4 regions of the Pseudomonas sp. TE3644 genome follow, and region 3 is predicted to be linked to each of the others. Evidence: predicted binding sites of a transcription regulator. Region 3 holds the regulator's gene; each other region holds the start of a gene.
The links. The regulator sigma-54, encoded in region 3, starts transcription at its own class of promoters, with help from an activator protein. The targets are predictions, from matches to a motif close to ANTGGCATNNANNTTGCTNT.
Positions count from the first base shown of each region.

Region 1: a site for sigma-54 is predicted at 3,780-3,799, ahead of flgB (flagellar basal body rod protein FlgB). Genes of this name have one in related genera too.
Region 2: a site for sigma-54 is predicted at 3,095-3,114, ahead of glnA (glutamate--ammonia ligase). Genes of this name have one in related genera too.
Region 4: a site for sigma-54 is predicted at 6,667-6,686, ahead of ACZ9GA_RS19050 (CmpA/NrtA family ABC transporter substrate-binding protein). Genes of this name have one in related genera too.

Region 1 covers NZ_JBWBQF010000001.1:930,569-938,167, reverse strand. The annotation lists gene ACZ9GA_RS04285 (flagellar basal body rod protein FlgF) at 1-433, opposite strand, end outside; gene flgE (flagellar hook protein FlgE) at 822-2,132, opposite strand; gene ACZ9GA_RS04275 (flagellar hook assembly protein FlgD) at 2,160-2,861, opposite strand; gene flgC (flagellar basal body rod protein FlgC) at 2,877-3,323, opposite strand; gene flgB (flagellar basal body rod protein FlgB) at 3,327-3,734, opposite strand; gene cheR (protein-glutamate O-methyltransferase CheR) at 4,056-4,883, opposite strand; gene ACZ9GA_RS04255 (chemotaxis protein CheV) at 4,937-5,866, opposite strand; gene flgA (flagellar basal body P-ring formation chaperone FlgA) at 5,943-6,695, shown strand; gene flgM (flagellar biosynthesis anti-sigma factor FlgM) at 6,845-7,171, shown strand; gene ACZ9GA_RS04240 (flagella synthesis protein FlgN) at 7,223-7,599, shown strand, end outside.
Region 2 covers NZ_JBWBQF010000001.1:6,044,608-6,052,206, reverse strand. The annotation lists gene ACZ9GA_RS26760 (DUF4124 domain-containing protein) at 1-285, opposite strand, end outside; gene ACZ9GA_RS26755 (chorismate mutase) at 484-1,029, opposite strand; gene glnA (glutamate--ammonia ligase) at 1,591-2,997, opposite strand; gene thiI (tRNA uracil 4-sulfurtransferase ThiI) at 3,329-4,783, shown strand; gene typA (translational GTPase TypA) at 4,923-6,743, shown strand; gene ACZ9GA_RS26735 (YkgJ family cysteine cluster protein) at 6,931-7,374, opposite strand; gene ACZ9GA_RS26730 (glycogen/starch/alpha-glucan phosphorylase) at 7,539-7,599, shown strand, end outside.
Region 3 covers NZ_JBWBQF010000001.1:5,385,722-5,393,320, reverse strand. The annotation lists gene ACZ9GA_RS23850 (HPr family phosphocarrier protein) at 1-105, opposite strand, end outside; gene rapZ (RNase adapter RapZ) at 122-979, opposite strand; gene ptsN (PTS IIA-like nitrogen regulatory protein PtsN) at 982-1,446, opposite strand; gene hpf (ribosome hibernation-promoting factor, HPF/YfiA family) at 1,459-1,767, opposite strand; gene ACZ9GA_RS23830 (RNA polymerase factor sigma-54) at 1,881-3,377, opposite strand; gene lptB (LPS export ABC transporter ATP-binding protein) at 3,570-4,295, opposite strand; gene lptA (lipopolysaccharide transport periplasmic protein LptA) at 4,295-4,834, opposite strand; gene lptC (LPS export ABC transporter periplasmic protein LptC) at 4,821-5,393, opposite strand; gene ACZ9GA_RS23810 (KdsC family phosphatase) at 5,402-5,926, opposite strand; gene ACZ9GA_RS23805 (KpsF/GutQ family sugar-phosphate isomerase) at 5,926-6,900, opposite strand; gene ACZ9GA_RS23800 (ATP-binding cassette domain-containing protein) at 7,132-7,599, shown strand, end outside.
Region 4 covers NZ_JBWBQF010000001.1:4,348,410-4,356,008, forward strand. The annotation lists gene ACZ9GA_RS19030 (sensor domain-containing diguanylate cyclase) at 1-2,028, opposite strand, end outside; gene rlmKL (bifunctional 23S rRNA (guanine(2069)-N(7))-methyltransferase RlmK/23S rRNA (guanine(2445)-N(2))-methyltransferase RlmL) at 2,221-4,485, opposite strand; gene rmf (ribosome modulation factor) at 5,024-5,239, shown strand; gene ACZ9GA_RS19045 (quinone-dependent dihydroorotate dehydrogenase) at 5,448-6,470, opposite strand; gene ACZ9GA_RS19050 (CmpA/NrtA family ABC transporter substrate-binding protein) at 6,787-7,599, shown strand, end outside.

The sequences.
Region 1 (7,599 bases), 4.5 Mb from region 3:
TGATGGTGCCGTCGCTGCCCACTTCGATCTGCTGCTCGGGCGGCACGGCAATCGGGCCACCGTTGCCCATGACCGGCAAACCATTGCCGTCGCGCAGCACGCCCAGGGCGTCGACGTTCATGCTGGCCATGCGCACATAGCCTTCGCTGCCGTCGGGCGATTGCACGGCGATGTAGCTGTCGCCATCGGCGGCCACGTCCAGGTCACGACCGGTTGCCACCATGGCACCGGGGGTGAAATCGGTGCCGGGGTTTTCGGTCATGGCGTAGGCGCGCGAGGCGTACACGTCGCCGAATACCGGCATCGAGCGGGCCTGTTCCAGGTCGCGCTGGAAGCCGTTGGTGGAAACGTTGGCCAGGTTGTTGGCGTGCGACTTCATCGCCAATGAGTTCTGATTGGCGCCGCTCGTTGCCACGTAAAGCATTTTGTCCAAGGTATGTCTCCCATGACGGGCGAATGCCGCCGACCACTGTTCTGACAGGGATATAGCAACAAGCGGGCCAAGGTTGGAAAAGGCTTTGTGTAGCCGGTGTTACAGGGCCATGGCGGGGTTTGCGCCCTGCCCTGCCGCCGGGCCGAGACGGAAAAACGGCGCGTGGCTGCCGGTTGGCGGCAATGGGCGCCAGAAAACTGGAAACGCCGCCACGTTTTACGCCAAGGATGTAGCCGCTGCCGAAGGCTGCGCTGGCCGGCGTGAACCCTGAAGATTTACAGCGAGGCACAGGGCCAGCGCAGCCTTCGGCAGCGGCTACGGGTGAGCGCGCAGCCACAAAAAAGCCCGGGCTGTCAGGCCCGGGCTTCTGGTGTGTTTCAGGTTACAACTACGAAACCATTTGGATAGTGGTCTGCATGATGGTGCTTTCGGTGGAGATGGTCTTGGCGTTGGCCTGGTAGTTGGACTGCGCCTTGATCAGGTTCACCAATTCCTCGGTCAGGTCGACGTTGGAGTCTTCCAGCGAGGAGGCGGTCAGGTCACCCATGGTGCCGGTGCCCGGAGTGCCGATCACCGGCACGCCCGAAGCGTAGGTTTCACGCCAGTCGGTGCCACCGGCCGGGCTCAGGCCCTGCACGTTGGCGAAGTTGGCCAGGGCCACTTGACCGATGATGTTGGTCTTGCCGTTGGTGAAGGTGGCGGTCAGCTGACCGGTGTCGCTCACCGACAGGGCCGACAATTCGCCGGTGGCGTAGCCGTCCTGGTCCTTGGCAGTCGTGGCCGAAGTGGCGTTGTACTGGGTCAGGTTGGACATGTCCAGGGTGATGTCGGTGCTGGCCGATGCACCGTTGGAGGCGTAGGTACCGTCGCTCTGCTCGGCGGCTGGCACCCAGCCGGCCAGGCTGAAGGTACCGTCGTCGTTCACGCTCAGGCCGCCGGTCACGTCGCCAGCGGTGTAGCTGTAGGAGCCGTCGGAGTTGAACGACAGGGTGTTGGCCAGCGGCGTGGTCGACGTCGGGTCGGTCGGGTTGACGCCGTCGATGGTGGTGTACATGGTCCAGCTGTTGGACGTGTCATCCTTCACGAAATACTGGTTCAGCTGGTGGGCGTTGCCCTGGCTGTCGTACACGTCGGTGTTGAAGGTGTAGTTGTAGCTGCTGGTGTTGCTGGCGCTGAACGGGCTGACGGTCGGGGTGGTCGCGCTGGAGTTCAGGTTGACGGTTTCCGAGATCTGGGTAGTCGCCTTGGGCGCCAGGTTCGAGGTATCGATGGCCAGGTTCGACAGCACGCCGGAGGTCAGCTTGCCGGTGGTGTCGGTGGTGTAACCCTGCAGGTTGTTGCCGCTGGAGTCGACGATGTTGCCCGACTTGTCGCTGTAGAAGGCGCCGGCACGGGTGTACAGCTTGGAGCCGTTGTCGCTCAGCACGAAGAAGCCGTTGCCGTTGATGGCCATGTCCAGGCTGTTGCCGGTGGACGAGATGTTGCCCTGGGTGAACTGCTGCGATACGGCCGCAGTGGTCACGCCGCTACCCACGGTGGTCTTGCCCGAGGTGCCACGGATGGACGCTGCGTACTGGTCGGCGAATTCGGCGCGCGACGATTTGAAACCGGTGGTGGCGACGTTGGCAATGTTATTGCCGGTGACGTCCAGTGCTTTGTTGGCTGCTGCCAGGCCACTGAGGCCGACGTTGAAAGACATAAGTTCACTCCTGCGCCGTAGCCGGCATTAAATTCCGATGGTTTGGACAGAGGACAGGCCAACACTGGTGCCAGTCGCAAGGTTGAGGGTCATCTCGCCGCCGCTGGTGGTGGCCATGGTGACGCTGTTTACCGTGTTGGGCAGGTTGGTGGTCATCACGGTCGAGGTGTCGTCGATGGTGGCGACGGCCTTGAAGGTGTAGGTGCCCGAGTCAACGGTATTGCCGTCGCCGTCCTTGCCATCCCAGGTAAAGCTGTAAGTGCCGGCCGACTGGGTACCCATGTCCAGGGTACGCACCAGGGTGCCGTCACTGCTGTAGACGCCGATGGTGTTGCTGGTGCTGGAGTCGGTCAGGTTCACCGAGCCGGTCAGGCCCTTGCTGGTGTCGACATCGGCGGTGGTGCCGGTGACGGTCACCGAGTGGCCGACCAGCGAGGACGCTTGCAGGGCCTGGGACGACTGGTACGAGGTGAGGATGGTGCTCACCGAGTCGTTGAGGCTCTGCATGCTTTCCAGGCTGCTGAACTGCGCCAGCTGGGAAACGAAGGCGGTGTTGTCCTGTGGGTCCAGGGGGTTCTGGTTCTGCATCTGCGTAACCAGCAGTTGCAGGAACGCGTCCTTGCCCAGGGCGCTGCCAGCGGTACCGGTGGAGCTGTCAGTGGTACTGGTGGTTTTCTGCAGCGCTGTCAGGACGGATGAGGCCGAAGTGCTGTCGGTAGTTGTAGTCATGCTGGTTCGCCCCTATCACTGACCCAGGGTCAGGACTTTCTGCATCATGGTTTTCGCGGTATTCATGATGTCCGCGTTGGTCTGGAACGAACGGCTGGCGGAGATCATGTCGGCCATCTCCTCCACCACGTTGACGTTCGGGTAGTACACGTAGCCGTCGGCGTTGGCGGCCGGATTCTTGGGTTCGTAGCGGGCTTCCAGATTGCTCTGGTCCTCGATCACGCCCGACACCTGCACGCCGCTGCCGGCCGCATCCTGATCCTGGAACAGCGAGCCGCTGTCACCTTCGGACTGGGTCTGGTCGAACACGGTGGCAAACACCGGGTGCCGTGCGCGGTAGGTCTGGTCGATGCTGGACGAGACGGTCTCGGCGTTGGCGATGTTACTGGCGACGGTGTTCAGGCGAGTGGTCTGGGCACTCATGCCGGTACCGGCAATGTTGAAAACGCTGGCTAGAGACATGAATTACTCCCCACGGATGGCTGACACCAGCCCTTTGAATTTGGCGTTGAGCAGCGTGAAGCTGGCCTGGAAGTTCACCGAGTTCTCGGCGTAGCTGGCGGTTTCCACCTGCGCGTCGACGGTGTTCTGGTCCAGCGACGGCTGGCTGGGGGTGCGGTACAGCAATTGCTGGTCACCCATGCTCACGCCATCGGCTTCGATGTGCTTGCTGTTGGTCCGCTCAAGTTCAAAGGTGCCGTTCTGACGCTTGTCGCCTTCGGCTTGCAGCACGGCGGCAAAGTCCAGGTCACGGGCCTTGTAGTTAGGCGTGTCGGCGTTGGCCAGGTTGTTGGCCAGCACTTCAGCGCGCTGGGCGCGGAACGCCAGTGCCTGTTCGTGAATACCCAGCGCTTTGTCGAAACTGATGCTCATGTTGGAAACCTTTAAACGGCGGACCGGATGTTGGTGACAGGAGAGATAGCAAGGGCCGTGCCAGATTGTGAGGGGCCCGGTTTTGCTGGGGTTGGCCGGATGTGGCAAGCGGCAATGCCAGAAAAGCGGCAAGTGGGTTCCGCTGGGTGCCAACAAAGCGGCAATGGGTGATTGCCGCCTGTAGCCGCTGCCGCCAGGCTGCGCCGGCCGGGGTCAACCCAGGGGATATTCAGTGAGGCATGGGGCCAGCGCAGCCTGGCGGCAGCGGCTACAGCGGCGTGGATACCCTGGAAACAACAAAGGCCCCGAAGGGCCTTTGCTTTATTTTGCCTGGTAGATGATGCCCGGGCTGCATTGAACCATCTGGTAGTGGTCCGGCAAGCCGTTGAGCGCCTCCGAGGCGCCCAGGAACAGGTAGCCACCTGGCTTGAGGGTGCCGTGGATACGCAACAGGATGTCCTTCTTCACCTGCGCCGAGAAGTAGATCAGCACGTTGCGGCAGAACACCACGTCGAACTTGCCCAGCGCCGCGTAGCTGTCCAGCAGGTTGAAGGAGCGAAACTCCACGCGGCTGCGGATCGGCGCCTTGACCGCCCAGCGGCCCGGGGCCTTGGTGTCGAAGTAGCGCTGCAGGCGGTCCGCCGACAGGCCGCGGCCGATGGCCAGGCTGTCGTACTCACCGCTCTTGCAGTTGGTCAGCATGGAGCCGGACAGGTCGGTGGCAACAATCTGCGCGCCCGACTTGAGCTGGCCCAGGTTGGTGCGCTCGAACTCGTCGATGGTCATCGACAGCGAATAGGGTTCCTGCCCCGAGGAACACGCCGCCGACCAGATGCGCAGGCGCTGGCCCGGCGAATTCTTGACGAACTCGGGCAGCACTCTGTTTTTCATGACTTCGAAGGGGTAGGTATCACGGAACCACAGGGTTTCGTTGGTGGTCATGGCGTCCACCACCTGCTCGCGCAGACCACTGCGCGGCTGGGTCTGGATGCGCTGCACCAGCTCGCCCAGGGACTTGATGCCCTGCTGCTCCATCAGCTTGTTGAGACGGCTGGAAACAAGATACTGCTTGTTCTCGCCCAACAGAATGCCACAGGCCTTTTCCAGGAAGACCCGGAACTGTTCGAAATCCAAATTACCCGTAGACAATGGTGCCGCCTCTTAAATCGTCTGTCGTGTCCGGGGCATGGGTGCCCCGGCCGTTAGCCTGCTGCCTTGATTCGATCAACCACGCGCTGCGCCAGATCATCGGGCCGGAACTTGGCCAGGAAATCATCGGCGCCCACTTTCTTGACCATCGCCTGGTTGAACACCCCCGAAAGGGAGGTGTGCAAGGTGATGTGCAAGTTTTTCATGCGTGGGTCGCTGCGAATCTCCGCAGTCAAGGTATAGCCGTCCATCTCGGGCATTTCGATGTCGGAAATCATCATGAGGAATTCTTCCTCGGGACGCTTGCCCTCATCCACCAGCTTGCGCAGGTAGTCCAACGCCTGGCGCCCGTCATTCAAGGCTACCACCTCCACACCCACCGTCTGCAGGCAGCGCGTCACCTGCTTGCGCGCCACCGAGGAATCATCGACGGTCAACACGCGCAGCGATACGGCCTTGCTTTGGGTTTCCTGATCCACCACGCCGTGGGAAATAGCCTCGGAGGTGGGTGCCACTTCGGCGAGGATTTTCTCCACGTCGATGATTTCGACGAGCTGATTGTCCACCCGAGTCACTGCCGTGAGGTAGTGATCGCGGCCGGTGCCCTTGGGTGGCGGATGGATCTCCTCCCAGTTCATGTTGACGATGCGCTCCACCGAGTGCACCAGGAAGCCCTGGATCTTGGTGTTGTACTCCGTGATGATCACGAACGTATTCTTGATGTCCTGCTGCAAACTGCGCGCACCGGTCGCCAATGCCAGATCGAGGATCGGGATGGTCGCCCCACGAATATTCGCCACACCGCGCACTACCGGGCTGGACTTGGGCATCACGGTCAGGTTGGGGCATTGCAGCACCTCCCGCACCTTGAACACGTTGATGCCATAGAGCTGCGAACCGTTCAGACGGAACAGCAGCAGCTCCAGGCGGTTCTGCCCTACCAGTTGAGTGCGCTGGTTCACCGAATCCATTACACCAGCCATGCCCGTGACTCCTTAAAACCTTCGCGTGGATCGTACCTTGCCACTGAATCGGCACGACCCTTGCTTTTTATAGTGTATGAACGCAAAAACGACATTTTCCCGACGCATGGCACAGAGACTACTCTGCGGGCTTGCTGCGGTCTGCCTTTTCGGATTCGGCAATGCCTCCCAGGCAGAGGAATTCACAACTCCTGAGCAGCTTATCGGTACGACCCAGGGTTTTCTTGAGTTCACGGTAGAGGATTATCTGGCAACCAGCCAGACCGAAGGCCGTTATGAGGTGCAGGTCAACAATCTGGACCCGCGTTTGCGCATGGGGTTGTGCGACAAGGAATTGACAGCGGCGCTGCAAAGCCCGGCCACCCCCATCGGTCGCGTGTCGGTGCGGGTGCGCTGTGACGGCAGCTCGCCCTGGACCGTGTTCGTGCCGGCCCAGGTGAAACTGTTCCGTGACGTGGTCACCACCACACGCCCCCTCAAGCGCGACGGCGTGATCGCCGACGGCGACGTGGCCATGCGCGAGCGCGATGTGGGCTTGCTGAGCCAGGGCTACCTGACGGCGCTCGATCAGGCCGTGGGGCAGAAGCTTCTCCGACCAACGGTCAATGACCAGGTGCTGACCCCCGCCCACATCGAGGCGCCGGACACCATCAAGAAAGGCGACAATGTGGTCATCACCGCCACCACCGGGGGTTTGGCGGTCAAAATGCCCGGCGAAGCACTGTCCAAAGGCGCGATGAGCGAGCAGATCCGGGTACGCAACCTTAACTCCAACCGCGTGATCAAGGCCCGCGTCACCGGCCCCGGCCAGGTGGAAGTGGCTATGTAAATGCTGGCGGTTCGCGGCGTATTTTCCTAGACTGAGGGCTGCGCAGCCCCCAGTTCTGGTGCATCGGCGCTTTGTATCAAAGTGCCTAAAGTTATTCGGGGTTTGGCCGAAAACAAGGCAAGCGTCCAAATACCCAGAGGTTTTTTATTATGGTTATCGACTTCAGTCGTTTGAACAATTCCTCGCAAGTGTCGAGCTCGACACGTACGAGCGGCAGCAAGGACACCACCGATACTTCGGTGAGCACCGACACAGCAGCCACTACTACGTCCACTGGCAGCACCAGCGGCGGGGAATCCGTACACCTGAGTTCCGAGGCTCAGCAGTTGCAGAAAATCACTGACAAGCTGCGCGATCAGCCGACCGTCGACAGTGCCCGCGTGGCGCAGTTGAAAGCGGCCGTCGCCGATGGCAGCTATAAAGTGGATAGCAGCCGCGTAGCCAGCAAACTGCTAAATTTTGAAGCCCAGCGCTAGGGCACATGCCCTGCGCAGAGGCTTCTGGACGCTTGAAAACCAGAGCTCGCCATGCACGACAGAAACCTACTGCTGTTGATTGAAGAAGATATCGCTCCGGCGCAGCAACTGCTTGCGCTATTGCAGCACGAGTCGCTGGCCCTGCACGGCCGTGATATGCCGTTGCTGGAGAATATCCTCGCGCAAAAACAGTCGTTGATCGTTCTGCTCGAGCAGCATGGCCGTAAACGCACCGAAATCCTGCACCACCTCAAGTTGTCAGCCGATCGCAAAGGTCTGGAAATCCTTGCCCAACACTCGCACCTTGGAGCCGATTTGCTGGCTCGGGGCGATTTGCTCACGGGGCTGCTGGCCGATTGCCAGGCAGCGAATGAGCAAAACGGCAAGTCGATTCGCCTGCAACAACTCACCACCGCCAACCAGATGCG
Region 2 (7,599 bases), 660 kb from region 3:
GTTGTTGGCGCGCAGGGCTTCCTCGTTGGGAATGTCGGTCAGTTGCAGGGTTTTGTAGGCCTGCACGTTGTCACGGTCGCGGTCGCGCGGGGCGGGCACCATGGGGGCAATCGGGGTCTGGGGTTGCACGCTGTTGAGCGGTGGCAGCTCCAGTGTCTGCGCCTTGGTGCCCTCGGGAGGCTGGTTGGAGTAGGCGGTGTTGCCTTCGGCATCGGTGTATTTGTAGATCTGTGCACCGGCAGGCAGGGCAATCAGCATCAGCAAATAGATAAGGCATGAACGCATGAAGGCATCCTGTCGGCTCATGGAAGAGGTGGGCCTTTTAGCCCAAGTGCCAGCATAGAACAGAATGGCCGACGGATGGTTTCGGGTTTGTACCAGGGGGTTCGGCGTTGTCCGCTTCCCGAGCTTCGCCCGGTCCCACAGGTGCCGGTGCAACTCAGCCTGTGGGACCGGGCGAAGCTCGGGAAGGGCGCGACACGATCAGGAAGGCGTAGCGCACAACTCGCCAGTGGCGCGGATCAGCGCGCTGCGCTGCAGGGCGTCAGCCTTGCGCGCTTCGATGGCCCCCGCGACCCAGCGCGGGCACTGCGGGTCGTTGCGCGAGGGCGCGAACGCCGCCAGGCGCTCCAGCAACTGCTTCTGCAGTACATCCAGTTGCGGACGAATCTCCTTGCCCAGGTCTACCCGCGGGGTATCCGGGGCCTTGCCCTGCTGGTTCCACTGCGACAGCAGCCCGTACTGCACCAGCTTGTTGGCTTCGATCTGGGCCGCAAAGAACTGCTCGGCCAAGGCGCCATCCAGTTTGTAGTCGACGGCCAGCTTCCCGGCGCCGGCAATCACGTCGCGCTCACGCGGGGTGTCCAGCACGGGCTTGTGATTGTCCCACTTGGTGAGGGCTACCTTGGGGGCGATCTCCAGGCGTTGCTGCACGCTGTCCAGCAGTGGCGCCAGGGTGGCGGGCGCGGCGGCGAAGGCCGGTTGGGCGAGGGCGGTTAGCAGCAGGGTGGCGATCAATGGGTGTTTCATGGGGGGCTTTCCTTATTTTTGGGGGCATAAATAGACCTGAAGCCAGGCAAACCAGGCTGGCAACGCCGAACCACCAGGCCATGGCTCGTTGCAACAAATGTAGGAGCTGCCGTGAGGCGGCGATGCGCCGCGCGGGCGGCGCTCGATCTCAAGAGCGCCAGAAAAACCAAGGCATGCACCTCCAACAAACACCACCGACCCTGTAGCCGCTGCCGCCAGGCTGCGCTGGCCCGTGTGAACGCTGGAGATCTACAGTGAGGCGTAGGGCCAGCGCAGCCTTTCGGCAGCGGCTACAGGATTGCGTCGTGGCCACCAGGTGCTAGCCGATGATGTTATAGCGCCCTTTAGATCGAGCGCCGCCCGCGCGGCGCTTCCCGGGCAGAGCCCGGTCCCACATTTGTTGCACCGTACCATGGCCTGATCCATCGAGTTGCCAGCCCTGTGTGTAGGGCTCTAGATTTTCATGATGCAGATGCGCATTTCTGGAAATCCAGCCCCATAAAAAAAGCCTCCCGAAGGAGGCCTTTTTCAAATCACGCGGCTTGCGCCAGCGTCACGGGATTAGCAGCTGTAGTACAGCTCGTATTCCAGTGGGTGTACGAAGGTACGAACCTTGATTTCTTCTTCGCTTTTCAGGGCGATGTAAGCGTCGATGAAGTCGTCGCTGAAAACGCCGCCTTTGGTCAGGAACGCACGACCTTTGTCCAGCTCTTCCAGGGCTTCTTTCAGGCTGCCGCAAACTTGTGGGATCTCTTTCGCCTCTTCAGGCGGCAGGTCGTACAGGTTTTTGTCAGCTGCATCGCCAGGGTGGATCTTGTTCTGGATACCGTCCAGGCCGGCCATCAGCAGAGCTGCGAAGGCCAGGTATGGGTTGGCAGCCGGATCCGGGAAGCGTGCTTCGATACGACGGCCACGTGGGCTGTTGACGTAAGGAATACGGATCGAAGCCGAACGGTTGCGGGCCGAGTAGGCCAGCATTACTGGAGCTTCGAAGCCTGGAACCAGACGCTTGTACGAGTTGGTAGCCGGGTTGGTGAAGCCGTTCAGGGCCTTACCGTGCTTGATGATACCGCCGATGAAGTACAGGGCGGTGTCGGACAGGCCGGCATAGCCTTCGCCAGCGAAGGTGTTCTTGCCATCTTTGGCGATGGACATGTGTACGTGCATACCCGAGCCGTTGTCGCCATACAGAGGCTTAGGCATGAAGGTAGCGGTGCGACCGTAAGCGTCGGCAACGTTGTGCACAACGTACTTCAGGGTCTGAACTTCGTCAGCTTTCTTCACCAGGGTGTTGAACTTGACGCCGATTTCGTTCTGGCCGGCAGTTGCCACTTCGTGGTGGTGAACTTCGACGACCTGGCCCATCTCTTCCAGTGCGTTGCACATGGCGGTACGGATTTCGTGGTCGTGGTCGAACGGAGGTACTGGGAAGTAGCCGCCTTTGACGCCTGGACGGTGGCCCTTGTTGCCGCCTTCCACGTCCTGGTCGGACATCCACGAACCTTGTTCGGAGTAGATCTTGAACATGGAGCCGGAGATGTCGGACTTGAACTTCACTTCGTCGAAGATGAAGAATTCTGGCTCTGGGCCAGCGAAGACGGTGTCACCGATACCGGTGGTCTTCAGGTATTCTTCAGCGCGGTGAGCGATGGCACGTGGGTCGCGATCGTAACCTTGCATGGTCGAAGGTTCGATGATGTCGCAGACCAGGATCAGGGTCGGCTCTTCGGTGAACGGGTCCAGGACGGCAGTTTCGTCGTCCGGCAGCAGGATCATGTCGGAAGCTTCGATGCCTTTCCAACCAGCGATGGAGGAACCGTCGAACATCTTGCCGACTTCGAAGAAGTCGTCTTCCAGCGCGTCACGGGCTGGCATGGTGACGTGGTGCTGGGTGCCCTTGGTGTCCGTGAAGCGCAGATCAATCCACTTGACGTCATGATCTTTGATGAGTTGAACCGACTTCGACATGTTGTCCTCCGGGGTGAATAAGGGCTGGTAGTGGTGAGCCCTGTAATTTGGGTGATGCCGGGCGCGAATAGTCCGCCAAGGCAACCTGCCTCACAAGGGAGCAATTTGCATGCCAGTGCCCCGAGATGGGTTTTTCGCCCCAAACCCAAGCATTCCGGCGTTTTTTTAGCCAAATGCGCCGTTTTGGCGCACTGATTTGATGCGCTAGCAATCCGCGGCGAACCAAAACAGTGCACTGAAAACCTTCTGTACGATAACTGGTTAAAAGCTGAGCAATTTCCGCTATAATCCTGCCCCCCTTTTTCGGCTGGCACCTCGCGCGCTGTTTTTCATGAAACTAATCGTAAAAGTCTTCCCAGAAATCACCATCAAGAGCCGGCCCGTTCGCAAGAACTTCATTCGCCAGCTCGCCAAGAACATCCGCGTCGTGCTCCGTGAACTGGACCCGAAGCTGGTGGTGGATGGCGTGTGGGACAACCTCACGGTTGTCACCCGTATTGAAGATCCGAAAATTCAGCGCGAGATGATCGAGCGTCTGAGCTGCGTGCCGGGCATCACCCACTTCCTGCAAGTGGATGAATACGCCCTGGGCGACATGGACGACCTGGTTGCCCAGTGCAAGCAGCACTTCGGCCACCTGCTGCCAGGCAAGATGTTCGCCGTGCGCTGCAAGCGCGCCGGCAAGCACACCTTCAGCTCCATGGACGTCGACCGCTACGTTGGCAGCCAACTGCGTCAGCAGTGTGGCGCCGCGGGCATCGAGCTCAAGACCCCGGACGTGGAAGTGCGCCTGGAGATCCGCGACAAGCGCGTCTTCATTATCCACAGCCAGCACCAGGGCATCGGCGGCTACCCGCTGGGCTCGCTGGAGCAGACCCTGGTATTGATGTCCGGTGGCTTCGACTCCACCGTGGCCGCCTACCAGATGATGCGCCGCGGCCTGATGACCCACTTCTGCTTCTTCAACCTGGGCGGCCGTGCCCACGAGCTGGGCGTGATGGAAGTCGCGCACTTCCTGTGGAAGAAATACGGCAGTTCCCAGCGCGTGCTGTTTATCAGCATCCCGTTCGAGGAAGTGGTGGGCGAGCTGCTGGGCAAGGTCGACAACAGCCACATGGGCGTGATTCTCAAGCGCATGATGCTGCGCGCCGCCAGCCGCATGGCCGATCGTCTGCAAATTGATGCCCTGGTAACCGGTGAAGCCATCTCGCAAGTGTCGAGCCAGACGCTTCCGAACCTGTCGGTGATCAGTGCGGCAACCGACAAGCTGTTGCTGCGTCCATTGCTTGCCAGCCATAAGCAGGACATCATTGACCAGGCGAACGAAATCGGCACCGCCGACTTCGCCAAGCACATGCCTGAATATTGCGGGGTGATTTCGGTCAACCCCACCACCAAGGCCAAGCCCCACCGCGTTGCCTATGAAGAACAGCAGTTCGACATGGCCGTGCTGGAGCGGGCCCTGGAACGCGCCAAGCTCGTCTCCATCGACAATGTGATCGATGAATTGGGCCAGGACATCGAGATCGAGGAAGTCAGCCAGGCGTTGGCCGGGCAGGTGATCGTCGATATCCGTCATCCGGATGCCCAGGAAGACGAGCCCCTTGAACTCGAAGGCATCGAGGTCAAGGCAATGCCGTTCTATGCACTGAACAGCCGTTTCAAGGAACTGGACCCCACCCGTCAGTACCTGCTGTATTGCGACAAAGGCGTGATGAGTCGCCTGCATGCCCACCATTTGCTCAGTGAGGGACATGCCAATGTGCGCGTTTATCGACCGAGCTAAGCGCCCGGGGCTGTTTGCCTGTGGCCTGCGTCACCGGCCCCCCGACGCCACCGTAAAGCTGTAACGGCTTTGCGGGACTCTAAGTCAAATCGCTGTCACAACCTGTCAGCACACCGAATCCTCTGATCGAGATACACAAGTGATCGAAAATCTACGTAACATCGCCATCATCGCTCACGTTGACCATGGTAAAACCACCCTGGTAGACAAACTGCTGCGTCAATCCGGCACCCTGGAGCGCAACGAGCTCAACGACGAGCGCGTGATGGACTCCAACGACCAGGAGAAAGAGCGCGGTATTACCATTCTGGCGAAAAACACCGCCATCAACTGGAATGGCTACCACATCAACATCGTCGACACCCCCGGCCACGCCGACTTCGGCGGTGAAGTAGAGCGCGTGATGTCGATGGTTGACTCCGTTCTGCTGCTGGTTGACGCTCAAGACGGCCCTATGCCGCAAACTCGCTTCGTGACCAAAAAGGCTTTCGAAGCCGGTCTGAAGCCGATCGTCGTGATCAACAAGGTTGACCGTCCGGGCGCGCGTCCTGATTGGGTTCTGGACCAGATCTTCGATCTGTTCGACAACCTGGGTGCCACCGACGAACAGCTGGACTTCAAAGTCGTCTACGCCTCGGCCATCAACGGCATCGCCGGCCTGGACCACGCCGACATGGCTGAAGACATGACCCCGCTGTACCAAGCGGTTGTCGATCACGTTCCGGCTCCTGCCGTTGACCGTGATGGCGCGTTCCAGATGCAAATCTCGGCACTGGACTACAACAGCTTCCTGGGCGTTATCGGTGTTGGCCGTATCGCTCGCGGTCGCGTCAAGCCTAACACTCCAGTGGTAGCGATCAGCGCCGACGGCAAGCGCCGCAACGGCCGTATCCTGAAGCTGATGGGTCACCACGGTCTGCACCGCATCGACGTTGAAGAAGCAGCTGCCGGCGACATCGTCTGCATCAGCGGCTTCGAAGAGCTGTTCATCTCCGACACCCTGTGCGACCCACTGACCGTCGAAGCCATGAAGCCGCTGACCGTCGACGAGCCAACCGTTTCCATGACCTTCCAGGTAAACGACTCGCCATTCTGCGGTAAAGAAGGCAAGTTCGTGACCTCGCGTAACATCAAGGACCGTCTGGACAAAGAGCTGCTGTACAACGTTGCACTGCGCGTTGAAGAAGGCGACTCGGCTGACAAGTTCAAGGTTTCGGGCCGTGGTGAGCTGCACCTGTCGGTACTGATCGAAACCATGCGTCGCGAAGGCTTCGAGCTGGCCCTGGGCCGTCCTGAAGTGATCATTCGTGAAGTCGACGGCGTCAAGCAAGAGCCGTTCGAAAACGTGACCATCGACATCCCTGAAGATTCGCAGGGCAAGGTCATGGAAGAGATGGGCCTGCGTAAAGGCGACCTGACCAACATGGTGCCGGATGGCAAAGGCCGTGTTCGTCTGGAATACAACATCCCTGCTCGCGGTCTGATCGGTTTCCGTAACCAGTTCCTGACCCTGACCAACGGTGCTGGCATCCTGACCTCGATCTTCGACCGTTACGACACCGTCAAGTCGGGCCACATGTCGGGCCGTCAGAACGGCGTTCTGGTTTCGGTTGAAACCGGCAAGGCACTGACCTACTCGCTGGAAACCCTGCAGGCTCGTGGCAAGCTGTTCGTAGAACACGGCCAGGAGATCTACAACGGTCAAATCGTCGGCCAGAACAGCCGCGACAACGACCTGGGCGTCAACCCTACCAAGGGCAAGAAGCTCGACAACATGCGTGCTTCGGGTAAAGACGAAACCATCGCCCTGGTTCCACCTGTTCGCTTCACCCTGGAACAGGCTCTGGAATACATCCAGGAAGACGAGCTGTGCGAAGTTACTCCTAAGTCCATCCGTCTTCGCAAGAAGATCCTGGACGAAAGCGAGCGTACCCGCGCTGCCAAGAAAGCCAAGGCGTAATCTAGCCTTCGCTGAATGAAAAACGCCCCCGGTCGAAAGGCCGGGGGCGTTTTTTTATGCCTGGGTTTTTCGTCTGCACCCTTTGGGCTGATGCTACTGGCCTCTCGCGAGCAAGCTTTGCTCCCACAGCGTACACCTCAGGTTCGGTTCACACTGTGGGAGCAAAGCTTGCTCGCGATGAGGCCCGTCAGAACGTCGCAGCTTTTGGTTTGTAAGCGCAGTAGCCAGGACGCGGCCCAACCCGCGGGTGATTGCGGCAAGTATCCGGACGCTTGTCATAGATGGTGCACATGCGGCTCTTGCGATCCAGGTACAGGCAATCGTTGTTGCTCATGCGTTGCAGGGTGAATATCCCCGACTTCTGATTGAAGCGCTCGACGATGCCGTCCTTCTGCAGGCGCTTGGCAATGTTCTTCGGCGGGTCGCCCAGCTCGAATTCGTCCACCACGCCGATGCGCACCAGATCCTTGATCTTCACCTCGACGGGCAGGGTGCAGCAGCTCGAAATGCAGGCGCCGCACATGGGCTGGGTGAATTTCTGCCAGGTTTCGAGGCGGTCGATTTCGGCAGCGGCAATCAGGGTGGTTTTCATCAGGTTCGGGTTTTTCGGGGTAATCGGGCGCGCGATCATACCGGGACTGGTGAAATTGTGAACAACCATTTGCCGGTTAGGCCTTCAGGTGTTTCGTGGTTATTACAGAAAAGCACGAACCCGGCCTTTCACCTTGTGTCGAACCGTCTAGGCTCAGACAACCCACTGCTTAAAATTCGTCAATTTCCCAGAGGACGCATTCAATGTCTCAGGAACCGCTTGCCCGTGACGCCGAGGTGGCTGAATTCCGCGCCGCTGTACTCG
Region 3 (7,599 bases):
GCGCACCTGGCAGTCGGGGAATTTGCCGGCAACGCCGACGAACTTGGCCGCGGCACGGGCGTGCAGGCCAAGCTTGTTGATGATTTCGATTTCACGAGCAGGCATCGCGATGGGGATCCTTTCAACTGAGGTCGCGGTGGCGAACCTGGACATTCTTGAGCGTCTGCTGCAGCGCCTGGCCCAGCCGTTCGGTCAGGTAGACCGAACGATGGTGCCCGCCGGTGCAGCCGATGGCAATGGTGACGTAGGCACGGTTGCTGGCGGCGAAGCGCGGCAGCCATTTCTGCAGGTAGGTGGCGATGTCCTGGTACATCTCCTCGACGTCCGGCTGGGCAGCCAGGTAATCGATGACGGGCTGTTCGAGCCCCGAATGGTCGCGAAGTTCAGGCTTCCAGTAGGGGTTGGGCAGGCAGCGCACGTCGAACACCAGGTCGGCGTCCACCGGCATGCCACGCTTGAAGCCAAAGGACTCCACCAGGAACGCGGTGCCAGGCTCCGGCTTGTTCAGCAGCCGCAGCTTGAGCGAGTCGCGCAGCTGGTACAGATTCAGATGAGTGGTATTGATCTTCAGGTCAGCCAAGTCGGCGATCGGGCTGAGCAGGTTGGTCTCCACCCGAATGGCCTCGGCCAGCGAGCGGTTGGCCGTGCTCAGCGGGTGGCGGCGACGGGTCTCCGAGAAGCGCTTGAGCAGGGTTTCCTCGTCCGCGTCCAGGTACAGCACATCGCATTGGATGTGCTTGTCGCGGGCTTGCTGCAGCAACTGCGGGAACTGCGACAGGTCACTGGGCAGGTTGCGGGCGTCGATCGACACGGCCACCAGCGGCTGCGCCAGTTCGGTACGGATCAAGGCCCGTTCGGCCAGCTCCGGCAGCAGCCCGGCGGGCAGGTTGTCGATGCAATAGAAACCGTTGTCTTCCAGCACGTCCAGCGCAGTGCTTTTGCCTGAGCCGGAGCGGCCGCTGACGATGATCAGGCGCATGGTCAATGACCTTTCTGTTCGTCCAGAACCACTTGATAGAGGGCTTCGCTGCTGGACGCAGAACGCAGGCGCTCACGCACGTCGGCGCGGTCGAGCATGCCGGCGATCTGGCTCAGCAGGGCCAGGTGTTCGTTGGTGGCTTCCTGGGGTACCAGGAGCACGAAGACCAGGTCAACCGGAGCGCCATCGATGGCGTCGTAGTCGATCTTGTTCTCCAGGTGCAGCAGGGCGCTGATCGGCGTGGCGCAGCCGGCCAGGCGGCAATGGGGGATGGCAATACCGTTGCCAAAGCCCGTCGAGCCCAGTTTTTCGCGGGCGATCAGGCTGTCGAACACCACCTGCATCTCAAGGCCCGGAACCTCCCGGGCGATCAGGTTGGCGATGTGTTCGAGTACTTTTTTCTTGCTGCCGCCCGGCACGTTCACGAGGGAACGGCCGGGGGTCAGGATGTGTTCAAGTCGGATCATGGGTGGGGAGTGTCAGCGGGCAGTCGCGCCTTGCAGCAGACTCTGCTGTTTTTCCTTATGCTTTTTGAGTTGGCGATCAAGCTTGTCGGTCAGCAGGTCGATGGCCGCGTACATGTCGTCATGTTCCGCGTTGGCCACTACCTCACCGCCGGGTACGCGCAGGGTGGCCTCGATTTTCTGTTTCAGCTTCTCGACCTCCATGATGACCTGCACGTTGGTTATCTTGTCGAAATGGCGCTCCAATCGGTCGAGTTTCTCACCGATGTAAGTGCGCATGGCGTCGGTCACAACCAGTTGATGTCCACTGATGTTGACTTGCATACCGCTTTCTCCTTATTGCCAGTGCATAAAGAGACAGGTTGGATAACCTGCCACTGGAACGCTGTGGCACATCCGGTACGCCCACTGGCAGCGCCTTGACGCTGCCAGGAGGATCACATCAGCCGCTTGCGTTCGCTCGAAGGGGCGATCCCGAGGGATTCGCGGTACTTGGCGACAGTGCGGCGGGCGACCTGGATGCCTTGTGCCTCCAGTAAACCAGCGATCTTGCTGTCACTCAATGGCTTTTTCTGATTTTCGGCCGCAACCAGTTTCTTGATGATCGCGCGGATCGCCGTGGACGAGCATTCACCGCCCTCGGAGGTGCTGACGTGGCTGGAAAAAAAGTATTTCAGCTCGTAGATGCCGCGAGGGGTGTGCATGTATTTCTGGGTGGTTACCCGCGAAATGGTCGACTCGTGCATGCCCACCGCTTCGGCGATGTCGTGCAGCACCAGCGGCTTCATGGCTTCGTCGCCGTAGTCGAGGAAACCACGCTGGTGCTCGACGATCTGGCTGGCGACTTTCATCAGGGTTTCGTTGCGGCTTTGCAGGCTCTTGATGAACCAGCGGGCTTCCTGCAACTGGTTGCGCATGAAGGTGTTGTCGGCGCTGGTATCGGCACGGCGAACGAAGCCTGCGTACTGCGGGTTGACGCGCAGGCGCGGCACCGCTTCCTGGTTCAGCTCCACCAGCCAGCGGTCGCTGTCCTTGCGCACGATCACGTCGGGCACCACGTACTCGGCCTCGCTGGACTCGATCTGCGAGCCGGGGCGCGGGTTGAGGCTTTGCACCAGTTCGATGATCTGGCGCAGCTCGTCTTCCTTGAGCTTCATGCGGCGCATCAGCTGGCTGTAGTCACGGCTGCCCAGCAGGTCGATGTAGTCGGCCACCAGGCGCTGCGCTTCGGCCAGCCAAGGGGTCTTGGCGTGCATCTGGCGCAGTTGCAGCAGCAGGCACTCGCTGAGGTCGCGGGCACCGATGCCGGCTGGCTCGAATTGCTGGATGCGGTGCAGCACGGCTTCGACTTCGTCGAGCTCGATGTCCAGTTCCGGGTCGAACGAGTCGCAGATTTCCTGCAGGGTCTCGTCCAGGTATCCCTGGTTGTTGATGCAATCGATCAGGGTGACCGCGATCAGGCGATCGGTATCGGACATGGGCGCCAGGTTGAGTTGCCACAGCAGATGGCTTTGCAGGCTCTCGCCGGCCGACGTGCGGGTGGTGAAGTCCCATTCGTCGTCATCGTTGCTGGGCAGGCTGCTGGCGCTGGTCTGGTAGATGTCTTCCCACGCGGTGTCCACGGGAAGCTCGTTGGGAATGCGTTCGCTCCATTCACCGTCCTCGAGGTTGTCGACGGTGGGTGCCGAGGTTTCCTGGTAACTCGGTTCCTGGATTTCCGGCGTGACCTGCTGTTCGGCCTTGTCGGCCATGGGGTCACTGTTGTCGAAGTCGTCGCCTTCTTCCTGGCGCTCGAGCATCGGGTTGGATTCCAGGGCCTCTTGAATCTCCTGTTGGAGGTCCAGTGTGGAGAGCTGGAGGAGGCGGATGGCCTGTTGCAACTGCGGTGTCATCGTCAGTTGCTGGCCCATTCTTAGGACGAGCGATGGTTTCATGGCAGGGGCTTAACACCTTATTCGCCGGCGCAGAGCGCCATCCACTACAGGGCGCCGAGGCTTTCGGCTTTTGTCGTAAGCAAATTATATGCCTGAAACCGAAGTGTTTGCCTAGAGCGATGCCGCAATAAAACCCCCAATGGGGTTAAAAAAGTTGCGGCACGCCCAGGCAACCAGCCAACACCTCGCCTGTTACAGGCGGAACTCGTGACCGAGGTAAACCTCTTTCACCAGTTGGTTTGCCAGGATGGTTTCAGCGTCGCCTTCGGCGATCAGCTGGCCATCGTTGACGATGTAAGCGGTTTCGCAGATGTCCAGCGTCTCGCGAACGTTGTGGTCGGTGATCAATACGCCGATGCCCTTGTTCTTGAGGTGGTGGATGATCTGCTTGATGTCACCGACCGAGATCGGGTCGACACCGGCGAACGGTTCGTCCAGCAGGATGAACTTGGGCGCGGTGGCCAGCGCACGGGCGATTTCCACCCGGCGGCGTTCGCCACCGGACAGGCTCATGCCCAGGTTGTCGCGGATGTGGGTGATGTGGAATTCCTGCAGCAGGCTTTCCAGCTCCTTCACGCGGCCGGCCTTGTCCAGTTCCTTGCGGGTTTCCAGGATGGCCATGATGTTGTCCGACACCGACAGCTTGCGGAAGATCGAGGCTTCCTGCGGCAGGTAGCCGATGCCCGACAGCGCGCGGCCGTGCATGGGCTGGTGGCTGACGTCCAGGTCGTCGATCAGCACGCGGCCCTGATCGGCGCGCACCAGGCCCACGATCATGTAGAAACAGGTGGTCTTGCCGGCGCCGTTAGGCCCCAGCAAGCCGACGATCTGCCCACTTTCGATGGAGATGCTGACATCCCGCACAACCTGCCGGCCCTTGTAGGCCTTGGCCAGGTGCTGGGCTTTGAGAATAGCCATTACTTGCCCTGCTGCTGGTCGGTTTTGCTTTTGGGCTGGATGACCATGTCGATCCGTGGCCGTGGCGTGACCTTGGCGCCCGTGGCGCGGCCGGCGTTGACCACCTGCTTGACGGTGTCGTAGACGATCTTCTCGCCTTCGGACGTGTTGCCGTCATTCACCACCTTGGCCTGGTCGATCAGGATGATGCGGTTCTGCGCCGAGAAGTACTGGATGGTCTTGCCGTAACCCTGCACGATCGGCTTGTCGATGGCCGGTTTCTGCTCGTAGTACGCCAGGTTGCCCACCGACGTGAACACGTCGACGTCGCCTTGCGCGTTGCGGGTGATGGTCACGGTGTTGCCGGTGATCTTCATGGTGCCCTGGGTAATGATGACATTGCCCTTGTAGGTGGCCACGCCCTGCTTGTCATCCAGTTGAGCGTCGTCGGACTGGATGTGGATAGGCTGATCACGGTCGGTCGGCAGTGCCCAGGCGCTCGCGCTTCCCAGTGCCGTGCCCAGGGTGAGCAATAAAGGAAGGGTATTAACGAGCCTCATACAATCCTCTTACGTTGGACAGCAAGTTGATCTTGCTGTCTTTCAAATATGCTTTCATGCCCTTGCCCGTAGAGACGCCACCGGCGCCGTCGATTCTAACGTCTCGGTCTGTCTGCGCATATTGCTGTTGGGGGAATACCGTCATGCGCGTGCTGGTGATCAGCGTAGGCCGGTTTTTCTGGTCGGTGCGGGCAATGCGGACGTTGTCGATCAATTCGACCTGGGTGCCGTCCGGGTTGACCTCGCCGTGGTCGCTGGTGACGTGCCAGGGGTAGACCGTGCCGCGGTACAGGTTCATGTCCGGGTTGGTCACCTTGGTGATCTGGCTGGCCTGCATGTGCTCGACCTTGTCCGCCGTCATGCGGTATTGCACGCCGCCGTCAGGCAGGTACTGCACACTGTGGGCATTGATGGCGTAATAGTCGATGGCACTATCGTCGATAGCCGCAGCCGGCTTCTCGAGGAAGGTGTCAGGGTTGATGTTCCAGTAGCCGACCGAGACGAAGATCGCCACGACGACACAGAACAGCAAGAGATTGCGCAGTTTTTTGCTCGGCATGGGAAACTCTATAAATAGGCGGCCAGGGCCGCTTCCAGGTTGCCTTGGGCGCGCAGGATCAGTTCGCAGAACTCGCGGGCAGCGCCTTCGCCACCACGCGCCTGGGTCACGCCGTCGGCATGTTCGCGCACGAAAGGCACGGCGTTGGCCACGGCCATGCCCAGGCCGACGCGGCGGATGGGCGCCAGGTCCGGCAGGTCGTCGCCCAGGTAGGCTACCTGTTCATAGCTTAGGCCCAGTTGTGCCAGAAGGTCGTCCAAGGCCACCAATTTGTCTTCGCGGCCCTGGTAAAGGTGGGCAATGCCCAGGCTTTTGGCCCGGCGCTCGACGATCGGGTTTTTGCGCCCGGTAATGATTGCCGTGGCCACGCCCGAGTTGATCAGCATCTTGATGCCTTGACCATCCAGGGTGCTGAAGGTCTTGATCTCGCTGCCGTCTTCACAGAAGTACAGGCGGCCGTCAGTCAGCACACCGTCCACGTCGAAGACGGCCAGTTTCACGGCCTGGCCGCGTTGCAGCAGGTCCTGGGTCATTACATTACTCCCGCACGCAACAGGTCGTGCATGTTCAGGGCGCCCACGGGGCGATCCTGCTTGTCGACCACCACCAGCGCGCTGATCTTGTGGTCTTCCATGATTTTCAGGGCCTCGGCGGCCAGCATCTCGGCGCGGGCAGTCTTGCCGTGGGGCGTCATCACTTCTTCGATGCGTGCGCTGTGCACGTCGATGGTGCGGTCCAGCGTGCGGCGCAGGTCGCCGTCGGTGAAGATCCCGGCCAGTGTGCCGTCGTCTTCTTCCACCACGGTCATGCCCAGGCCCTTGCGGGTCATTTCCATCAGGGCTTCCTTGAGCAGCGTGCCACGCTTGACCCGCGGCAACTCGTCGCCCGAATGCATCACGTTTTCGACCTTGAGCAGCAGCCGGCGGCCCAGCGCGCCACCGGGGTGCGAGAAGGCGAAGTCTTCGGCGGTGAAACCGCGGGCCTCCAGCAGGGCGATGGCCAGGGCGTCGCCCATCACCAGCGCAGCCGTGGTGGAGGAGGTGGGCGCCAGGTTCAACGGGCAGGCTTCCTGGGCAACGCTGGCGTCGAGGTTGACCTCGGCGGCCTTGGCCAGGGGCGAATCCGGGTTGCCGGTGAGGCTGATCATCTGGATGCCCAGGCGCTTGATCAGCGGCAGCAGGGTGACGATCTCGGCGGTGGAACCGGAGTTCGACAAGGCCAGGATGATGTCGTCACGGGTGATCATGCCCATGTCGCCGTGGCTGGCCTCGGCCGGGTGCACGAAAAAGGCCGTGGTGCCGGTGCTGGCCAGGGTGGCGGCGATCTTGTTGCCGATGTGCCCTGACTTGCCCATGCCCACCACGACGACGCGGCCCTTGCTGGCCAGGATCATCTCGCAGGCGCGGACGAAATCGGCGTTGATATGGGCCAGCACGCCCTCAACCGCCTCGAGTTCCAGGCGGATGGTGCGGTGTGCAGATTGGATCAGGTCGCTGGATTGGCTCATGTCGAAAACGTATTGCCTGATGAAAAGGCGGCGATTATAGCTGTATTGGTGGAAACCCTCACCTTCGATCGTCATCCTTTAAATGTCTTGTTGCCGAACCGTCCATGCAACAGCCTTGGGGCGCGTGTGTCAGGGGTGATATAGTTCGCCGCCAGTTGGCCCGCCAGAAGCGCGCGTGTCTTCGTGACGGGGGGAAGCGTCCGAGGATGGGCTGCATCGCAAGGAGTTTAGATGAGTGCCGATAATGACTACGCGGTCGAGCTGAAGGGCGTCTCCTTCAAGCGCGGTTCGCGGAGTATTTTCAACAATGTCGATATCCGCATTCCACGCGGCAAGGTCACCGGTATCATGGGGCCTTCCGGGTGCGGCAAGACCACGCTGCTGCGCCTGATGGGTGCACAGTTGCGCCCCAGCGGCGGCGAAGTCTGGGTCAATGGCCAGAACCTGCCGACCCTGTCGCGTAGTGATCTGTTCGACGCCCGCAAGCACATGGGCGTGCTGTTCCAGAGCGGCGCCCTGTTCACCGACCTCGACGTGTTCGAGAACGTCGCGTTCCCGCTGCGCGTGCACACCGACCTGCCCGAAGAGATGATTCGCGACATCGTGCTGCTCAAACTGCAGGCCGTGGGCCTGCGCGGTGCGGTGGAGCTGATGCCCGACGAGCTGTCCGGTGGCATGAAACGTCGCGTGGCATTGGCG
Region 4 (7,599 bases), 1.0 Mb from region 3:
GTCGATGTCGAGCATGATCACCGCCAGGTTCAGGTGGCCACGCTCGGCACGTTCCAGCTCGGCTTTGAGACGCTCCTGGAAGTAGCGGCGGTTGTGAATGCCCGTCAGCACGTCGGTCACCGACAAGGCGCGCAGCTCTTCCTCCACGCGCTTGAGGTCGGTGATGTCGGTCAGGTAGCCATGCCACAGGGTGCCGCCACCGGGCAGCGGTTCGGGGGTGGCTTCGCCGCGCACCCAGCGCAGGCCCTGACGCGGCAGCTGCACGCGGTATTCTTCGCGCCAGGGGGTCTGGTGTTCTGCAGAATAGCGGATGGACTCCAGCACCCGTTCACCATCATCCGGGTGGATGCGCTGCATGACGATACGGCCGTCTTCGCGCAGGGCACTGGGCTCCATTTCGTAGATGTCACGGATGCCGTCGCTGGCCCAGCTGAAACTGGTGCTGCCGTCGGGGTCCAGACGGAACTGGTAAATACCACCCGGCACCTCGGCACTGAGCTTGCGCAATAGCTGGTCACGGGCCGCCAGGGCCTCATGCACGCGTTTACGCTCGGTGATGTCGATGCAAATGGCCAGGTGCCCTACCCACTGCCCCTGCTCGTCGAGCACCGTGGTCGCCAGCATGTTGACCAGCACGGTGCTGCCATCGCGGCGCACCAGGGTCCATTCCCGGGCCTGGTCGCCACCCTCGCCCGGGGTTTCCACCAGCATGGCCTGGGCCAGGGGGATCTGCCGCTCGTAATAGGCGCTGAGGGTGCAGGCCCGTGCCACCAGTTCCTCGCTCAGATGCAGGTTCTGCAGAGTGAGATGCCCCACCGCCTCCTCCGTGGTGTAGCCGAGCAGGCGTTCGGCACCGGCGTTGAAGGTGGTGATCAGACCGCGCAGGTCGGTGGCGATGATTGCCACCTGGGTGGCGGCGTTGAGGATGCCGCGCAACTGGTTGTGAGTGATGCGCAAGGCCTGCTCACTGCTGCGCAACTGCGACGTGCGCTGCTCCACCAGTTTCAGGGCGCGCTGGCGCTGGCTGACCAGGCTGTACAGCAAGGCACTGAGCAACATACTGAGCAAGGCGCCCAGGGTGACCATGACCGTGACCGGCGAGCTGTGGTTGGCCTCGGCGAACATCGGGCTGGGGCTGATATCCAGCTGATAATCCCGGTCGGCCAGGCGCAACAGGTGGGTGGCGATCAAGGCCTGGGGCACCCGGGCGTTGCTGGACTCGTACAGCACCTCGTGATCGCCGGCAGTCGACAGGTCGAGAATGCGCACGTGCAGATTGTCGTCGGTCTGTGCCGGCAGGCCCTCGCCCAACAGTTGCCCCAGGCTGATCACCGCAGAGACAAAGCCCAGGGGTGGCCCATCAGGCTTGCCCGGCACCGGCGCCACCATCAATACGCCACGGCTGAAGCGCTCGCTGACACCCACCAGGTTGACCGGCGGCGTCACCGCCAGGCCGCCGGTTTTAAGGGCGCGCTGCAAGGTTTCATGGCGCGAGGCCTGGGAATTGACATCAAAGCCCAGCGGCAGGCGCAGGCGGGTCTGGGATTGGGTGTAGAACACCGGATAATACTCGGCGCGCCTGGCCGCAGGCACCAGGGTGCCGTCGGCGGTCTGATCACGGATGGAAAAATCGACGATGCCGGCGTCCCGCGCTTTCTGCTCGAAGGCCGCGCGGTCTGCCTCCGTCACCCGGGGCAGCCAGGAATAAGCCTGGGTGCGCAACAGCAACGGGCCGGCATAGCCATCGTATTCATGGCGGCTGACCTCGTCGGAGTAACTAAAAAAACGCCGCAGGCCATCCAGCCGTTGCGCCTGGTCCTGGAAGCGTTCTTCGATGCGACTGAAGCGCTCGTTGGCGAGCAATTCGAAACGCTGCCGCAGCTGGCGCTGGTACAGCTCCGACGCGCCGACCGCCAGCAGGCTGGTGACCAGTGCGCCAGCCGCCAGGGCCAGCGATGCAATCAGCCAGGCAGAAGCGTCCTCACTGATAAAGCCAAGTATTTTCGGGCGAACGGCATGCAACGACATAAGTAGAACTCACAACGCCGGCGTGCTTCGTATCACTGTGGCTTTGGCTCAGTTATAGCTATTTGCCAGTATTTTGCCTAGTGAGTCATCAAGCGAAATTGTTGATCATGAGGGTAGCAAAAAGGGCTCCTCAGGAGCCCTTTTATGATGTAGCCAAAATGTACGTCAGTCAGCGCCGACGCGGGCTACCGTTCATCGGGCCTGAATCTTCCAGGCGCGGTGAATCTTGCTGTTGCGGGCGAAGTCCGGGTCCAGGGTCTGGGCGCTGATTTCTTCCACCTGATAACGCTCGCCCAAGTGCTCATCGAGCTGGAACTTGCGGAAGTTGTTGGAGAAGTACAGCACCCCATCCTTGGCCAGGCGCGCCACGGCCAGGTCCAGCAGCTCGACGTGGTCGCGCTGCACATCGAACACACCTTCCATGCGCTTGGAGTTGGAGAAGGTCGGCGGATCGATGAAGATCAGGTCGTATTCGTCGCGACTGGCTTGCAGCCAGGCCATCACGTCACCCTGCTCGAGGCGGTTCTTGTCCGAATAGCCGTTGAGCGACAGGTTGCGGCGCGCCCAGTCCAGGTAAGTCTTGGACAGGTCGACGCTGGTGGTGCTGCGCGCACCGCCCTTGGCGGCGTGCACGCTGGCGGTGGCGGTGTAGCAGAACAGGTTGAGGAAGCGCTTGCCGGCCGCCTCGCGCTGGATGCGCAGGCGCATTGGCCGGTGGTCCAGGAACAGGCCGGTGTCCAGGTAGTCGGTCAGGTTGACCAGCAGCTTGACGCCGCCTTCCTGCACTTCGGTGAACTGGCCCTGGGTGCTCTGGCGCTCGTACTGCTTGGTGCCGCTCTGACGCTCACGACGCTTGATGATCACGCGGCTTTTGTCGATGCCCAGCGCCTGGGGAATGGCGGCCAGGGCGTCGAACAGACGGGCCTGGGCCTTTTCCGGGTCGATGGATTTAGGCGCGGCGTATTCCTGCACGTGCACCCAGTCGTGGTACAGGTCGATGGCCAGGGCGTACTCGGGCATGTCGGCGTCATACACACGGTAGCAGTCGACCTTCTCGCGGCGGGCCCATTTACCCAGCGACTTGAGGTTTTTCTGCAGGCGATTGGCGAACATCTGCCCACCTTCGCTCAGGCGCGCCTGTTCGACCACCACCGGTGCCGGCTTGATCGGGTTGCCGTTCTTGTTGACGCGGGCGTACGGGTCGGCGGCCGGCTGGGTGGCCTGCTCGTCGGCTTGCTCGCGTTCCAGTGCGCGCTGCTCGGGGGTGCGGCGCTCGCCGGTGACGAACTGGTCGGGCAGCACTTTGATCAGCAACAGCTTGCACGGCAACGCGCCGTTCCAGAACGAATACTGTTTGTGGCTGCGGATGCCCATGCGCTTGCCCAAGTCCGGGGCGCCGGTGAATACCGCCGCTTCCCAGTTCAGGCAGGCCTGGCGCAGGCGCTCGCCCAGGTTCTGGTAGAGGTACAGCAGGCTGGCCTCGTCACCCAGGCGCTCGCCGTAGGGAGGGTTGCAGATGACCAGGCCTTTCTGGTTCTGGTCGGGGCGCGGCTCGAAGGTCGCCACTTCGCCCTGGTAAATCTTGATCCAGTCGCTGAGGCCAGCACGCTCGACGTTGTTGCGGCCCGGCTGAATCAGGCGCGGGTCGGCTTCATAGCCGCGAATCCACAGGGGTGGCTTGGCCAGGCCGGCGTCGGCGCGGGCCAGTGCTTCGTCGTGCAGCTTGCGCCACAGGGCCGGCACGTGGCCCAGCCAGGCGCTGAAGCCCCAGCGGGTACGCTTGAGGTTGGGCGCGATATCGGCGGCGATCATCGCGGCTTCCACCAGGAAAGTACCCACACCGCACATCGGGTCAGCCAGCGCGCCGCCTTCGGCGGCAATGCGCGGCCAGCCGGAGCGGATCAGGATGGCGGCGGCCAGGTTTTCCTTCAGTGGCGCAGCGCCCTGCTGCAGGCGGTAGCCGCGCTGGTGCAGGCTGTGACCGGACAGGTCCAGGGACAGGATCGCCTCGCCACGGTCCAGGCGCAGGTGCACGCGCAGGTCGGGGTTGAGCTTGTCGACGCTGGGGCGCTCGCCCTCGGGGGTGCGCAGCTTGTCGACGATGGCGTCCTTGACCTTCAGCGCGCCGAAGTGGGTGTTGTCGATGCCCGAGCCATGGCCGCTGAACTCCACCGCCAGGGTGCCGTCGGGCAGCAGATGGTCTGCCCACTCGACGTCATGCACACCGTGGTAGAGGTCTTCGGCGTCCTTCATGGCAAAGCGCTTGAGCACCAGCAGCACGCGGTTGCCCAGGCGCGACCACAGGCACAGGCGGTAGGCCGTTTCCATGTCGGCCATGCCGCGCACGGCGGAGGTGTGTTCGCGGGTGTCTTCGAGGCCAAGCGCGGTGGCTTCCTCAGCAAGCAGGCCTTCGAGGCCCTTGGGGCAGGTGAGGAAGAGTTCGTAACGATCCGACATGGGGTATCCAGGGGTTTGAGCCATAAGTGAAAGGGCAACGCATCACCCTTCCCGAGTTTAACCAGGCGCTTTTCTGCAGAAGCGCCCGTGTGACACCACCGTGGTGTCGACCGCCGGGACCAGATATCGGCTGTCGAACAGCCTTTGATCCTCCCGGCAGAAAAAAATTCTGCAAAACAGCGTGGGTAAAAATTACCCTTCGTCGCTTAATACTGAAAAGCATTTAGCCATCAATCCTTGATGGCACCGTCCCATTATGCGTGCTGTAACGCTGATCATAGCCGGGTTTGACCGCCATTCGCATTTGAAGCATCCGTTTACTTATGGTCGCGACACCATAATCGTTACGTCCTTATGACAAAACGGTCGTTCACATCAAAGAACGCTTTGTTTAGAAATCACTACAGGCCGCACCGCAACGGTACGGCACCATTGCTCGCCACGCCGGCAGCGAGCGTCAAAAACCGGCAGAACGACTCTGCCCGGCCTCAGACGAGGCCGACGGGACATAACAGTCAACAGACGAGGGCAACACCCTATGAGAAGACTTAAGCGTGATCCGTTGGAACGAGCATTTTTACGCGGATACCAGTACGGCATCCATGGCAAATCCCGCGAGCTTTGCCCTTTTACTCTACCGTCTGTTCGTCAGGCATGGATCAACGGCTGGCGCGAAGGACGCGGCGACAACTGGGACGGTATGACTGGCACTGCGGGCATTCACAGACTCAACGAACTTCACGCGGTCGGCTGACGAGGACGATTTTTCTCTTACATTATTTCTGATTCACCATGCGCGCCCCAACGGGCGGCGGGCGAGAGCCCAGGGGCCCCTCTAGAGGGCCCCTTTTTTATGCCGCCTCGTAGCCGCTGCCGCCACGCTGCGCTGGCCCCTCAGTACACTGGAGATCTACAGCGAGGCTTGCGGCCAGCGCAGCCTGGCGGCAGCGGCTACAAAGCGATTAGCGTGGCAAGGCAGCGATGGCATCCACCGCCTCGCGAATCAGCGCCGGGCCCTTGTAGATGAAGCCCGAATAGATCTGCACCAGGCTGGCACCGGCGGCGATCTTCTCAGCCGCATGCTTGCCTTCGGTGATACCACCGGCTGCAATGATCGGCATGCGCCCGGCCAACTCACCGGCCAGCACCTTGACGATATGAGTGCTCTTCTCGCGCACCGGCGCGCCGGACAGGCCGCCCGCCTCGTCACCATGGGCCAGACCTTCGACGCCTTCGCGGCTCAGGGTGGTGTTGGTGGCAATCACCGCGTCCATGCCCGAGGCCAGCAGGGCTTGGGCCACTTGCACGGTTTCCTCGTCGCTCATGTCCGGGGCGATCTTGATCGCCACCGGCACACGCTTGCCATGTTGCACGGCCAACACTTCACGGCGCACGGCCAGGGCATCCAGCAGTTGCTTGAGCGACTCGCCGAACTGCAGGCTGCGCAGACCCGGGGTGTTGGGCGAGCTGACGTTGACGGTGATGTAACTGGCGTGGGCGTAGACCTTGTCCAGGCAGATCAGGTAGTCGTCGACGGCACGCTCAACCGGGGTGTCGAAGTTCTTGCCGATGTTGATGCCCAGCACGCCCTTGTACTGGGAAGCGCGCACGCGCTCGAGCAGGTTGTCGACACCCAGGTTGTTGAAGCCCATGCGGTTGATGATGGCAGTGGCTTCGGGCAGGCGGAAGATGCGCGGCTTGGGGTTGCCAGGCTGCGGGCGCGGGGTGACCGTGCCGATCTCGACAAAACCGAAGCCCAGCTGGGCAAAACCGTCGATGGCCGCGCCGTTCTTGTCCAGGCCTGCGGCCAGACCCACCGGGTTGTCAAACGACAGGCCCATGACTGTGACCGGCAAACGCGCCGGCTGCTTGGTCAACAAACCGTTGAGCCCCAGGCGGCCACCTGCGCCGATCAGGTCCAGGGACAGGTCGTGGGAGGTTTCCGGAGAGAGTTTGAACAACAGCTGGCGGGCCAGGTTATACATGGGCGGGCATGACTCGTTGGAAGATCGTTGAGGGCGGCGATTATACGGGAATTGCACTCGCTGTGGGGCAAATCCCTTGCTTGGCGCCCCCCTCACCTGTGGGACCGGGCGAAGCTCGGGAAGAGGCCAGTCCTGACATCCGCGGGGCAGTCTTCCCGAGCTTCGCCCGGTCCCACAGGTGAGAGGCAGGAGGGAACGTGGCACATGTCTTGCGTCGTTGCCTTTCATCAGAGCCTGCGCCAACGGCGGCACAGGCCGTCGACAATGGCGTCGTCACTGCTGCGTGCCCTGCACGCGGTGGGACGGCGCCTTTTTCATGGACAGCACGACGATGACCGAGATCCACGACCCCCTGGCCTGGGTGGCCGGCAGCGATGCGCCGGAGAAAACCAGCCTGAACATTGGTTACATGGCCCTGACCGACTGCGCCTCGCTGGTGGTGGCCGCCACCCAAGGCTTTGCCCAGCCCCACGGCCTGACCCTGAACCTGCACCGCCAGGCGTCCTGGGCCGGGTTGCGCGACAAGTTGCTGAGCGGTGAGCTGGACGCCGCCCACAGCCTGTATGGCATGGTCTACGCCGTGCACCTGGGCATTGGCGGCACGCCCGCCCATGACATGGCGGTGCTGATGGGCCTGAACCAGAATGGCCAGAGCATCAACCTGTCCCCTACCCTGCAAGCCGTCGGCGTGACCCATGCACAGGCATTGAGCCAACATGCGCACCACAATAGCGCACGCCTGACCTTCGCCCAGACCTTCCCCACCGGCACCCACGCCATGTGGCTCAACTACTGGCTGGCGGCGCAGGGCATTCACCCGCTCAACGACGTGGACAGTGTGGTGGTGCCGCCACCGCAAATGGTCGCGCACCTGCAGGCCGAGCGCATCGACGGCTTCTGCGTGGGCGAGCCGTGGGCCGCCAGTGCCGTGGACCAGGGCCTGGGTTTCACCCTGGCCACTTCTCAGGCCATCTGGCCCGACCACCCGGAAAAAGTCCTGGCCTGCACCCAGGCCTTTGCCGAACAACACCCCAACAGCGCCCGCGCCCTGATCGCCAGCGTGCTGCAGGCCAGCCGCTTCATCGAACAGAGCCCGGAAAACCTGCACGGCACCGCGCAACTGCTTAGT